2 linked regions of the Sinorhizobium fredii USDA 257 genome follow. Each later gene encodes a partner of the first gene's protein in a complex. Links are inferred from orthologs where the notes say so. Each region holds a gene or a part of one and is shown in the gene's direction. Other genes may lie near its edges.

Evidence for each region.
Region 2: the proteins of hfq (region 1) and katE are in contact, whole or in part, in a crystal structure (PDB 3VU3), measured with the Escherichia coli proteins. The link is inferred for Sinorhizobium fredii USDA 257 from one-to-one orthologs.

What each region holds. Positions count from the first base shown.
Region 1 is NC_018000.1:3,663,989-3,666,833, forward strand. Bases 178-2,845 are described here. They hold hfq (RNA chaperone Hfq), read left to right. Parts: upstream 178-1,224; coding sequence 1,225-1,467; downstream 1,468-2,845. Other genes in these bases: ntrX (two-component system response regulator NtrX), read left to right, coding at 178-192; USDA257_RS17035 (D-amino-acid transaminase), read left to right, coding at 255-1,118; hflX (GTPase HflX), read left to right, coding at 1,474-2,845. In the rest of the region: more of ntrX, read left to right, coding at 1-177. UniProt on the Escherichia coli protein: RNA chaperone that binds small regulatory RNA (sRNAs) and mRNAs to facilitate mRNA translational regulation in response to envelope stress, environmental stress and changes in metabolite concentrations.
Region 2 is NC_018000.1:3,187,769-3,190,873, forward strand. What follows is about bases 94-3,021. They hold katE (catalase), read left to right. Parts: upstream 94-462; coding sequence 463-2,580; downstream 2,581-3,021. Other genes in these bases: USDA257_RS14705 (YbhB/YbcL family Raf kinase inhibitor-like protein), read left to right, coding at 94-350; USDA257_RS14715 (ATP-dependent DNA ligase), read left to right, coding at 2,606-3,021. In the rest of the region: more of USDA257_RS14705, read left to right, coding at 1-93; more of USDA257_RS14715, read left to right, coding at 3,022-3,105.

The sequences.
Region 1 (2,845 bases):
CTGCCGAAGATTTCCGCCAAGGGCGACCAGCACATCATGACGCTGCCGCTGCGCGAGGCTCGCGAAATGTTCGAACGGGATTATCTGATCGCCCAGATCAATCGCTTCGGCGGAAACATCTCGCGCACTGCGGAATTCGTCGGCATGGAGCGTTCCGCGCTGCATCGCAAGCTGAAGTCGCTGGGTGTCTGATCCGAACGCATGCGAAGCGGCCTTCGGCCGCAGCAAAGCATCCAGTAAGGCCGCAAGATCAGATGCCTAGAATTGCTTATGTCAACGGCGCCTATGTGCGCCATTCGCAAGCCGCAGTCCATGTGGAGGATCGCGGCTACCAGTTCGCCGATGGGGTCTACGAAGTTTGCGAGGTGCGGCACGGCTTCATCGTCGATCTCCGCCGCCATCTCGATCGTCTCGACCGGTCGCTGGGTGAACTCAAGATGGACTGGCCGATGAGCCGCGCCGCGCTGATCCACGTCATTCGCGAGGTGCTGCGGCGGAACCGCGTCCGCAACGGGCTTTTCTATCTTCAGGTGACGCGCGGTGTCGCGCGACGCGACCACGTTTTTCCGGCGAAGAACACGCCGCCCTCTGTCGTCGTAACAGCCAAGCGCACCGATGCCGCCGCAATCGCCCGCAAGAATGCCGAAGGCATCTCGGCGATAACGGTGCTGGAGAACCGCTGGGAGCGGGTCGATATCAAAACCGTCGGTCTTTTGCCGAACGTTCTCGCCCGCCAGCAGGCGAAAGAACTCGGCGCTCAAGAGGCAATCTTCGTCGATGCCGATGGCCTGGTCAAAGAGGGGGCGGCGACGAATGTCTGGATCGTCGATGCTGAGGGAACGCTGCGCACCCGTCCGGCCGAGCACGGCATCCTGCGCGGTATCACGCGCACGACACTGATGGAGGTAGCGAAGCCACTACGCTTGAAGGTCGAGGAAAAGGCCTTTTCTGTAGAGGAAATGCTTGCCGCACGGGAAGTGTTCGTCACCGCTGCAACGAGCATCTGCTTTCCGGTGGTTTCCATCGATGGAAAGACGATCGGCAACGGTCATCCCGGAAGCATAGCACAGAATATTCGTGAAGCCTTTTTCGACGTTGCGGAAAAGACGGCGATTTGATACCAAACCTGAAGAGGTGTCGGGGGAAGGCTTCTGTGATACCTCGGATCGCAATATGACAAAATGCACCGGCGCCAAAGCCGGCAAATAAGAAAGAAGCGGCGCGATGGCGGAACGTTCTCAAAACTTGCAGGATCTTTTTCTTAATACGGTTCGCAAGCAAAAAATATCATTGACCATTTTCCTTATCAATGGCGTGAAACTGACGGGTGTTGTGACATCGTTTGACAATTTCTGTGTCCTGTTGCGCCGTGACGGCCATTCTCAGCTCGTCTATAAGCATGCCATCTCGACCATCATGCCGGGCCAGCCTCTGCAGATGTTCGAGAACGAGGAAGCGGCATCCTGACGGGACCTGAGGACCATCACCAAACGTAATTCGAAATCGCCGTCATCGATCATTCCGGAGCTTGAGAAGCGCCGCGACGACATGCGCGCGGTCGTTGTCGTGCCGGTCTTGAAGAAGACGGGCAAGCCAGCGGCGGAGGTGGCGACGGCCACCACCCGTTCCGATGAAAGCCGGCTTGAAGAGGCAACCGGGCTTGCGCTTGCCATCGATCTCGACGTCGTGCACGGCACGGTCGTTGCCGTCGCGCAGCCGAAACCAGGCACGCTGCTCGGCAGCGGAAAGATCGAGGAGATCGGCCATATCCTGAACGAGAAGGATGCGGGCCTGGTCATCGTCGATCATCCGCTGACGCCGGTGCAGCAGCGCAATCTCGAGAAGGAATGGAACGCCAAGGTCATCGACCGGACGGGTCTTATTCTCGAGATTTTCGGCCGACGCGCCTCCACCAAGGAGGGCACGCTTCAGGTCGATCTCGCCCACCTGAACTATCAGAAGGGCCGCCTGGTACGAAGCTGGACCCACCTGGAGCGCCAGCGCGGCGGCGCCGGCTTCATGGGCGGCCCGGGCGAAACGCAGATCGAAGCCGACCGCCGCCTTCTGCAGGAGAGGATCGTTCGGCTGGAGCGCGAACTGGAGCAGGTGCGGCGTACGCGCCAGCTGCATCGCTCGAAGCGCAAGAAGGTGCCGCATCCTATCGTCGCGCTGGTCGGCTACACCAACGCCGGCAAATCGACGCTCTTCAACCGGATGACCGGCGCTGGCGTTTTGGCCGAGGACATGCTCTTCGCGACGCTCGATCCGACGCTCCGGCGGCTGAAGCTGCCGCATGGCCGAATGGTCATTCTGTCGGACACGGTCGGTTTCATCTCCGATTTGCCGACGCACCTCGTCGCGGCCTTCCGGGCGACGCTGGAGGAGGTGCTCGAAGCCGATCTGGTTCTGCATGTGCGCGATCTCTCTGATCCGGACAATCAGGCACAGGCGAGCGATGTGCTGCGTATCCTTGCCGATCTCGGCATCGACGAGAAGGAAGGCGCCGAACGCATCGTCGAGGTCTGGAACAAAATCGACAGGCTCGAGCCGGAGGTGCGCGAGGCTCTGGTGAAGAAGGCCGCGAGCGCCGACAACACCGTCGCCGTTTCCGCGATCACAGGCGAAGGCGTTGACGATCTGCTTGCCGAGATTGGTCAGCGGCTTTCGGGCGTGATGACCGAGTGCACCGTCGTGTTGGCCGTGGACCAGCTGCAATTCCTGCCCTGGATCTATGAGCACGCGATCGTCGACGGCCGCGATGATCTTGACGACGGAAGGATCAGCCTCGACCTGCGCTTGACCGAGGCCGAGGCGGCCGAGCTCGAAAGACGGTTGGGCAATGGGG
Region 2 (3,105 bases), 480 kb from region 1 along the record:
GTGGAACGCAGAGCTTCGCATTGGTCGTCGAAGATCCGGACGCCGTCAGAGGGGTGTTTCGCCATTGCGCCATCGTCAACATTCCCGGCAACTGGACCGAACTTTCTCAAGCCGTCGATACCGGACCGGAACATGCCATCAAATTCATCAGGAACGATTTCGGCAACGCCCGTTATGACGGACCGCAACCGCCGGCAGGAACGGGCGTGCATCACTATCACTTCAAGCTCGCTGCGCTGAACACCCGCAACATCTCGATCTCGGACGATGTCGGCGCAGCACAGGCCTGGGCCGAGGCCGGCAAGCACCGGATCGCAGAGGCGGATCTGATCGGCATCTATCAAGGCTGAACGCACCGGGACGACGTCGACCGTTCGAGCTTTCGAAAATTCGGCGCCGGGGGAACCAACTTCGGCGGCCAAGGTTTCGTGCCCATTCCGTCCTCGCTCAAGGAGTGCTGCAATGGCCAAGAAACCCTCCGCGCCGAACAATTCGAAGTCAGCCACCATCCATGATCAGAAAGCGACCCGCGGCAACGGCGGAGAGCTTCATCAGACTGCCGAAGGCGACACCCCCATCTTGACGACGGCGCAGGGCGGACCGGTGGCCGACGACCAGAACAGTCTGCGCGCCGGCGAACGCGGCCCGACATTGATCGAGGATTTCCATTTCCGTGAAAAGCTCTTCCATTTCGATCATGAGCGTATCCCGGAGCGCGTCGTGCACGCACGCGGCTATGGCGCGCATGGTTTCTTCGAGACCTATGAATCACTTGCCGCCTATACGCGGGCGGACCTGTTTCAGCGTCCCGGCGAGAAGACACCGGCCTTCGTTCGCTTCTCGACGGTCGCCGGCAGCAAGGGCTCCGTCGATCTTGCACGCGACGTGCGCGGCTTCGCGGTCAAAATCTACACCAAGGAGGGCAATTGGGATCTGGTCGGCAACAACATCCCGGTTTTCTTCATCCAGGACGCGATCAAGTTTCCGGATGTCATTCACTCGGTGAAGCCGGAGCCCGATCGGGAGTTCCCGCAGGCCCAATCGGCCCATGACAATTTCTGGGACTTCATCAGCCTGACGCCGGAAAGCATGCATATGATCATGTGGGTCATGTCCGACCGGGCTATCCCGCGTTCCTTCCGCTTCATGGAGGGGTTCGGCGTTCACACCTTCCGCTTCGTCAATGCCAAGGACGAGTCGACCTTCGTCAAGTTCCACTGGAAACCGAAGCTCGGGCTGCAGTCCGTCGCCTGGAACGAGGCCCTGAAGATCAATGGTGCGGACCCCGACTTCCACCGGCGCGATCTTTGGGAAGCCATCCAGTCGGGCAACTTCCCCGAGTGGGATCTCCACGTGCAGCTCTTCGATCAGAAGTTCGCCGACAAGTTCGACTTCGACATTCTCGATCCGACCAAGATCATTCCGGAGGAAGTCCTGCCGACGAAGCCGGTCGGGCGCCTGGTTCTCGACCGCATGCCGGAGAATTTCTTTGCCGAGACCGAACAGGTCGCCTTCATGACGCAGAACGTGCCGCCGGGCATCGACTTCAGCGATGATCCCCTGCTGCAGGGACGCAATTTTTCCTATCTCGACACGCAGTTGAAGCGGCTCGGCAGCCCGAACTTCACGCATCTGCCGATCAACGCGCCCAAATGTCCCTTCCAGCACTTCCAGCAGGACGGCCATATGGCCATGCGCAACCCGGTCGGCCGGGTGAACTACCAGCCGAATTCCTGGGGCGAGGGACCGCGCGAGTCGCCGACGAAAGGCTTCCGGCATTTCGCGTCGGAAGAGCAGGGACCGAAGCTTCGCATTCGGGCGGAGAGCTTCGCCGATCACTACAGCCAGGCCCGCCAATTTTTCATCAGCCAGACCCCGCCCGAGCAGCGCCATATCGCCGATGCCCTGACCTTCGAATTGAGCAAGGTGCAGACGCCGGTGATCCGCGAGCGGATGGTGTCCCATCTCCTCAACATCGACGAGACGCTTGGAAAGAAGGTGGCGCATGCTCTCGGATTGCCGACGATGCCGAAGCCGGCCGAAGCCGCCGTCGCCACGCGCCAGGACCTCAACCCGTCGCCGGCGCTCAGCATCATTGAGCGTGGTCCGAAGCGTTTCGAAGGTCGCAAACTCGGAATTCTGGCGACGGACGGCGCGGACGCCGCGCTTCTCAATGCTTTGATCACTGCGGTCGCGGAGCAAAAGGCGGCGTTTGAGCTCATCGCTCCGAAAGTCGGCGGCTTCACCGCCTCGGACGGAAAGCGGGTCGCAGCCCACCAGATGCTCGATGGCGGCCCATCCGTGCTCTACGACGCGGTGGTCCTACTTACGTCGCAAGAGGCGGCCGCCGATCTCATCGATGTCGCCACCGCCCGCGACTTCGTGGCGGACGCCTTCGCCCATTGCAAATATATCGGCTATGTGGGTACGGCGCTCCCCCTCATGCAGAGAGCCGGCATTGCCGAGTCTCTTGACGAGGGAACGATCGAGCTCACAGACGCCGGGAGCGTCGCCTCCTTCCTCAAGGAACTCGGCAAGCTGCGTGTCTGGGCGAGAGAGCCCGCCGTGAAGCTGAAGTAGGCCAGCGCCGGTAAGGGAGTGAAGGATGCCGTCACCCGCGCATCGAAAATCGACCAAGGAGGCCGGGAGCTTGCGCCCGACCGCAACGGCGAAGGCGGCCAGGGGAATGGGATCCCCCGCCGCCTTCCCGCTGCCTGTCAGCACGGCGCCGATGGAGGCACGCTCCGCTACGGAGCTTCCGAGCGATGTGGTGTGGCAGTATGAGCCGAAATGGGACGGCTTCCGCTGCCTTGCTTTCAAGTCCGGCGAGGAGGTTGATCTCCGGGCAAAATCCGGCAAGCCGCTGGGACGTTTTTTCCCGGAGATCATCGCGCTCATGCGCCAGCTGGACGCCGCGCAATTCGTCGTCGATGGTGAACTTGTGATCGAAGTCGATGGGCGTCTTTCCTTCGACGCCCTCCAGATGCGCCTGCATCCGGCGGCAAGCCGAGTCCAGAAGCTCTCGCAACAAACGCCTGCGCGCCTCATCCTCTTCGACATGCTTGTCGACACGGACGGAGCAATCCTGACCGGCAGGCCTCTCGT